Linked DNA regions of Youhaiella tibetensis. Each later gene encodes a partner of the first gene's protein in a complex. Links are inferred from orthologs where the notes say so. Each region holds a gene or a part of one and is shown in the gene's direction. Other genes may lie near its edges. The genes, in order: uvrB and FNA67_RS14845.

Region 1 (3,532 bases):
CGCCCAGCCGCATGCCCGACTTCGGCGCCGCGAAGATGCCCCAGGCCGTCGCGGCCACGACCACCGCCACCACCGCGATCAGCCACTTGAGCCAGCCTGCCTGGTCGAGCCCAAGCGCCCACACCACGAAAGCCGCCAGCATCGCCAATTCCGCAACGAACGCCACCAGCAGGTTGCCCCCCTTCAAGATATCCACGCCTAACCTCCTGTTTCCGTCACGCGCCACCCTGCCACGAACGCTCCGCGCTGCCTCTCCGCCAAGGTCGTATTTCCGACCTGCATTTGTGTTTGGAGGCTCGCGCCCCTGTTCCCTTTCCGTTCCTGGCATGCTAAGCAGGGGCAACCAATCACGCCACTACTGACATTACCTGTCACGAGCCCTATCTATCGTGGGAGCGTCGGAGGAAACTGCCTCCGCGCCAGCAGACGGATCGACCATGGCCTCCGAGAAGAAATCCGCCCGTCCGGGCAAAGCCGAATTTTCCATCGATGACTTCCTGGGCGAGATCGAGAAGGCCGAGGACATGGCCGCGAGCAAGCCGCTGCCGCAGGAACGCCTGCGCAACAAGCGCGCCCTCGACCGCGCCGACCGCGCCGCCGCCGAGGAAGCCGTCGCCCCGAAAACCGCGCTCGAAAAGCGCCGCACCACCCAGTCCAGGCGCGACACCGCCACCGGCATGGCCCTCAAGGCTCCCAAGTCCAAGGCCAACTCCGTTGATCGCCCCACCAACCTGCCCGGCCTCGAGGAAGGCATGCAGGCCGGCTTCAACCACATGCCCTCCGGCGCCGCCCGCGACCGCATGACGGCGCGCGACATCTCCCGCGAAGCCGCCAAGGACCCGGAAGTCCTCGGCAAGCTGCGCGATGCGCTCGATACCGCCAAGGCGAAATCCAAAAAGCGCGGCTCGTCCCTCGAAGGCGCCGCCACCGTCGGCATCAGCGCCACCGTCAAGGCGCTCGAAGACATCATCCTCAACGGCCGCAAGGAAGTGGAAGGCTCCGCCCCCTGGGTGCCTCACCGCCCGGAGCGCCCCGAAAAGCGCGAAGGCGGCATCCCCTTCAAGCTCGTCACCGACTATGAACCGCGCGGCGACCAGCCCACCGCCATTGCTGAGCTCATCGAAGGCATCGAGAACGGCGAGACCGACCAGGTCCTGCTCGGCGTCACCGGCTCGGGCAAGACCTTCACCGCCGCCCAGGTCATCGCCCGCACCAACCGCCCGGCCCTCATCCTCGCCCCCAACAAGACGCTGGCCGCCCAGCTTTACGGCGAGTTCAAGTCCTTCTTCCCCGAGAACGCGGTCGAGTACTTCGTCTCCTACTACGACTATTACCAGCCCGAGGCCTACGTTCCGCGCACCGACACCTATATCGAGAAGGAATCCACCATCAACGAGCAGATCGACCGGATGCGCCACTCGGCCACCCGCGCCCTGCTCGAACGCGACGACGTCATCATCGTCGCCTCGGTGTCCTGCATCTACGGTATCGGCTCGGTCGAAGACTACACGGCCATGACCATCGACGTGCAGAAGGGCGAGAAGATCGACCAGCGCGAGCTCCTCGCCAAGCTGGTCGCCCTCCAGTACAAGCGCGGCGACACCGGCTTCGTGCGCGGCACTTTCCGGGTTCGCGGCGACACCATCGAGCTCTTCCCGGCCCACTATGAAGACGCCGCCTGGCGCATCACCCTCTTCGGCAACGAGGTGGAGGCCATCGCCGAGTTCGATCCCTTGACCGGCAAGAAGTCGTCCGACCTCACCTTCATCCGCGTCTTCGCCAACAGCCACCACGTGACGCCGCGCACGACGATGAACCAGGCCATCAAGCTCATCAAGCAGGAGCTTGCCGCCCGCCTCCAGGAGCTCAACGGCGCCGGCCGCTTCCTCGAAGCCCAGCGCCTTGAGCAGCGCACGCTCTTCGATCTCGAGATGATGGAAGCCACCGGCTCCTGCGCCGGCATCGAGAACTATTCGCGCTACTTCTCCGGTCGTCGCCCCGGCGAGCCGCCGCCGACGCTCTTCGAATACCTGCCCGACAACGCCCTGGTGTTCGTGGACGAATCCCACGTCACCATCGGCCAGCTCGGCGCCATGTATCGTGGCGACCTGCGCCGCAAGGCCACGCTCGCCGAATACGGCTTCCGCCTCCCCTCCTGCATGGACAACCGTCCGCTGCGCTTCGAGGAGTGGAACGCCATGCGCCCGCAATCGGTCTATGTCTCGGCCACGCCCGGCTCGTGGGAGATGGAGCAGACCGGCGGCGTCTTCGCCGAACAGGTCATCCGCCCCACCGGCCTCATCGACCCGCCCGTCGAGATCCGCCCCGCCAAGAGCCAGGTGGACGACGTCGTCGACGAGATCCGCCAGACCTCCAAGAACGGCTATCGCACCCTCGTCACCGTCCTCACCAAGAAGATGGCCGAGGACCTCACCGAATACATGCACGAGCAGGGCATCCGCGTGCGCTACATGCACTCGGACATCGACACCATCGAGCGCATCGAGATCATCCGCGACCTGCGCCTGGGCGCCTTCGACGTGCTGGTCGGCATCAACCTCTTGCGCGAAGGCCTCGACATCCCCGAATGCGGGCTCGTCGCCATCCTCGACGCCGACAAGGAAGGGTTCCTGCGCAGCGAAACCTCGCTCATCCAGACCATCGGCCGCGCCGCGCGTAACGTGGATGGCCGCGTCATCCTCTATGCCGACAACACCACCGGCTCGATGGAACGCGCGCTGGCCGAAACCAATCGCCGCCGCGAAAAGCAGATGGCCTACAACGAGGCCAACGGCATCACCCCGCAATCGGTGCGCTCCAACATCCTCGACATCGTCGATTCCGTCGCCGAGCGCGACCACGTCACCGTTTCCATCGGCAAGGGCAAGGACGGCAAGGAACAGGTCCAGGTCGGCGCCAACCTCGCCGCCGTCATCAAGGACCTCGAAGCCCAGATGCGCGAAGCCGCCACCAACCTCGAATTCGAACGCGCCGCACGCCTGCGCGACGAAATCAAGCGCCTGCGCGAAATGGAACTCGACACCCTCGAAGGCGCCGACCTCGCCGCCGACTGACCCCCGCGCCTTCTCCCCCTTGTGGGGGTGAAGAGCGGCTATCCCGACGAACGCCGGGCGCCAGCAGAACCGGGATAGAACTCAGCCCAACCGCGATCCCCGCCTTCATCCCTCATGGCGACGAAAACAAGCGTCCTTGCCCCCCACTTCACCTCTCCCCCTCGGGGAGAGGTCGGCCGCAGGCCGGGTGAGGGGCCGCCCCAACCACCGGCCCCAGGACCCAAAAGCCCTCCAGGCGCCAGCAGAACCGGGATAGAACTCAACCCGACCGCGAGCCACCGCCTTCATCTCCCCTGGCGACGAAAACAAGCGCCCTCGCCCCCACTTCACCTCGCCCCCTCGGGGAGAGGTCGGCCGCAGGCCGGGTGAGGGGCCGCCCCAACCACCGGCCCCAGGACCCAAAAGCCCTCCAGGAGCCGGCAGAACCGCGATAGAACTCAGCCCAACCGCGATCCCCG
Region 2 (3,337 bases), 220 kb from region 1 along the record:
GCGACGCCGGGCAAGTTCGTCTTCGCCAACGTCGCCACCCAGCGCGCCGCCATCCCACCCCGGGAACACACGACCTATGCCGCCCTCGGCCTGCGCGCCAAGCGCAACGGCTGTTCGCTCGCCATCGTCTGCACGCCCGCGGTCACGGGCGAGGATCGCTACAAGATCGCCGGCCAGCGCTGCGCCGCCGTTCGCCAGGCCCTCGCCCGCTACGAACGCCGGCCCGAATTCCGCAGGGCCATCCAGGACTCGATCGAAAAGCTCCCACCCAAGGGCCTGAACTTCCCCGCCGGCTCGGTGGTCGTGATCCTTCGCTAGTCGCGGCTGCATATACATTCACCCCCGCCGCACCTATATTGCGCAACGAGAACAAAAAGAGATTCGTCAATCCCGCATGCCCGCTGAACCGCAAAGACTCGCCCCGTCCGCAGGAGGCCCGATTACCAGCCAGCTCGGCCGGCGCGGACCTGACTATCTGCAGGGGCTCAATGAAGAGCAGCGCGACGCCGTCCTGACCATCGACGGGCCGCTGCTGGTTCTCGCCGGCGCGGGTACGGGCAAGACGCGCGTCCTCACCACCCGCATCGCCCACATCCTTTCCACCCGCAAGGCGCGCGGCTCGGAAATCCTGGCGGTGACCTTCACCAACAAGGCCGCCCGCGAGATGAAGGAGCGCATCGCCAGTCTCGTCGGCTCCTCGGTCGAAGGCATGCCGTGGCTGGGCACGTTCCACTCCATCGGCGCGCGTATCCTGCGCCGCCATGCCGAACTGGTGGACCTCAAGCCCGCCTTCACCATTCTCGATACCGATGACCAGATCCGGCTCATCAAGCAGCTCCTCGAAGCCGAGAACATCGATGAGAAGCGTTGGCCGGCCCGGCAGTTCGCCGGCATGCTCGACGACTGGAAGAACCGGGGCCTGCTTCCCCGGGACGTGACCCCCGCCGAGAGCGGCTTTTACGCCAACGGCAAGGGCGCCAAGCTTTACGCCGACTACCAGGCGCGCCTCAAAACCCTCAATGCCGCCGATTTCGGTGACCTGCTGCTCGAATGCATCCGGCTCTTCCGCGAGAACCCGAAGGTGCTCGAGGAATATCACCAGCGCTTCAAGTACATGCTGGTGGACGAGTACCAGGACAGCAATGTGGCCCAGTATCTCTGGCTGCGCCTGCTCGCCCAGGGGCGCCCGGCCAACGAGGCCAATATCTGCGTGGTGGGCGACGACGATCAGTCGATCTACGGCTGGCGCGGCGCCGAGGTCGACAACATCCTGCGCTTCGAAAAGGATTTTCCGGGCGCCAAGGTGATCCGGCTCGAGCGCAACTATCGCTCCACCGCCAATATCCTGGCGGCCGCCAGCCATCTCATCGCCCATAACGAGGGCCGGTTGGGCAAGACCCTACACACCGATGTCGCCGAGAAGGGTGAGACGGTTGCCGTCACCTCCGTCTGGGACAGCGAGGAGGAAGCCCGCCAGATCGGGGAAGAAATCGAGCAGTTCCAGCGCCAGGGCGAAACGCTCAACTCCATGGCGATCCTGGTGCGCGCCTCGTTCCAGATGCGCGAATTCGAAGAGCGCTTCATAACCCTGGGCCTCAACTACCGCGTAATCGGCGGCCCGCGCTTCTACGAGCGCAAGGAAATCCGCGATGCGCTGGCCTATTTCCGTCTCGTGGCGCAGCCCGCCGACGACCTGGCCTTCGAGCGCATCGTCAACACGCCAAAGCGCGGCCTGGGCGACTCCACGCTCAAGATCCTCTTCGATGCCGCCCGGCACCAGAACGTGCCCCTGCTCTCGGCGACGCGCATGCTCATCGAGACCGAGGAGCTCAAATCCAAGCAGCGCACCACCCTGCGCGACCTCGTGGGACAGTTCGACGATTGGTCCGAACGCCTGCGCACCATCCCGCATGCCGAACTCGCCGAGCAGATTCTCGATGAGAGCGGCTATACGGCCATGTGGCAGAACGACAAGTCCGCCGACAGCCCGGGGCGCCTCGAAAACCTCAAGGAACTCGTGCGCTCCATGGAAGAATTCGAGACCATGGGCGGCTTCCTCGAGCACGTCGCGCTGGTCATGGACCGCGACAGCTTCGAGGCCGACGACGCCGTTTCCATCATGACGCTGCACTCGGCCAAGGGCCTCGAGTTCAACACCGTCTTCCTGCCGGGCTGGGAGGAAGGCCTCTTCCCCCATCAGCGCTCGCTCGACGAATCCGGCCGCGCCGGGCTCGAGGAAGAGCGGCGCCTCGCCTATGTCGGCATCACCCGCGGCCGCAAGCGCGTGCGCATCAGCCTGGCCCAGAACCGCCGCATCCACGGTCTCTGGCAATCGGCCATCCCCTCGCGCTTCCTCGATGAACTCCCCGCCGAGGTGGTGGAGGTCAAGGACACCGGCTCTTCCTATGGCGGCTACGGCTATGGCGGGCGCACCGCCAACCGCTTCCAGTCGGTCGACCCCTTCGAGAGCGTCTACGAAACCCCAGGCTGGCAGCGTGCCCGCGCCCAGCAGGCCCAGCGCAAGGGTTCGGGCCCGCTCACCATCGAAGGCGAGCTGGTTGCACGCTCCGTCGATCTCGGCCCCGGCTCGGGCTACAAGGTCGGCGACCGCGTGTTCCACAATAAGTTCGGCTACGGCGAAATCGCCGCGCTCGAGGGTAACAAGCTCACCATCGATTTCCAGACCGGCCGCAAGAAGGTGCTGGATAGCTTCATCCGCAAGGCCTGAAGCCCAGAGCCTGCGGCTCCCCACTCTCAATCCCTCCCCACAAGGGGGGAAGCGTTGGGGCACTCTCGAGCCAGCAGGTCTCCCTCCCCCTTGTGGGGAGGGAACAAGGGTGGGGGTCCCGGCACCACCCCGCTCCGATTGACTCTCCCGGCCTGAGGCTGCATGAACGGCGCTTCCCATAGCACCGAGCTTTCACATGACCGTCGACCAGGTATCCGTCGCCCTCACCAAGGATCAGGCCTATGCGCTGGTCGATGCCGTCATGGAGCGTGACGACCTGGCGCTGACCGCCTCCGCCCATGAAGACGCCGAGACCGGCGAGTGGGTGTTCGAGGCCACGGTCGAGAGCCCGGCCAATCTCGAAGCCTTCAACGAACTCGCCCGCCAAACGCTGGGTGGCGATGTCGCCTTCGCCATCGAGGCCATAGACCCCGAGATCAACTGGGTCGCCAAGTCGCTCGAAGGCCTGCAGCCGGTTTCGGCCGGCGGCTTTTACATCTACGGCAGTCACGAGACCGCCCCGGTTCCCGAGGGTCTGATCGGCCTCAAGATCGAGGCGGCCCAGGCCTTCGGCACCGGCCACCACGAGACCACCACCGGGTGCCTCGA

Evidence for each region.
Region 2: the proteins of uvrB (region 1) and FNA67_RS14845 are in contact, whole or in part, in a crystal structure (PDB 7EGT), measured with the Thermus thermophilus proteins. The link is inferred for Youhaiella tibetensis from one-to-one orthologs. Residues at the interface, in WP_096411307.1 of Thermus thermophilus: Glu23, Leu25, Arg26, Asp27, Gly28, Glu29, Arg30, Phe31, Arg55, Glu326, Asp327, Phe328, Glu379, Ser382, Gln383, His398, Gly400, Arg401; in WP_096412145.1 of Thermus thermophilus: His654, Arg656, Phe657, Gln666, Asp668, Glu669, Lys680, Arg681, Leu682, Ser683, Lys685, Tyr686, Ala687.

Annotation. Positions count from the first base shown.
Region 1 is NZ_CP041690.1:3,243,361-3,246,892, forward strand. What follows is about bases 58-3,274. They hold uvrB (excinuclease ABC subunit UvrB), read left to right. Parts: upstream 58-437; coding sequence 438-3,074; downstream 3,075-3,274. Other genes in these bases: FNA67_RS15865 (DUF2568 domain-containing protein), read right to left, coding at 58-196. Outside these bases: more of FNA67_RS15865, read right to left, coding at 1-57. UniProt on the Escherichia coli protein: The UvrABC repair system catalyzes the recognition and processing of DNA lesions. A damage recognition complex composed of 2 UvrA and 2 UvrB subunits scans DNA for abnormalities.
Region 2 is NZ_CP041690.1:3,026,913-3,030,249, forward strand. Bases 40-3,061 are described here. They hold FNA67_RS14845 (ATP-dependent helicase), read left to right. Parts: upstream 40-394; coding sequence 395-2,728; downstream 2,729-3,061. Other genes in these bases: FNA67_RS14840 (hypothetical protein), read left to right, coding at 40-318; FNA67_RS14850 (50S ribosomal protein L11 methyltransferase), read left to right, coding at 2,925-3,061. In the rest of the region: more of FNA67_RS14840, read left to right, coding at 1-39; more of FNA67_RS14850, read left to right, coding at 3,062-3,337. UniProt on the Escherichia coli protein: A helicase with DNA-dependent ATPase activity. Unwinds DNA duplexes with 3'-5' polarity. Translocates on single-stranded DNA with 3'-5' polarity. Initiates unwinding more efficiently from a nicked substrate than double-stranded DNA.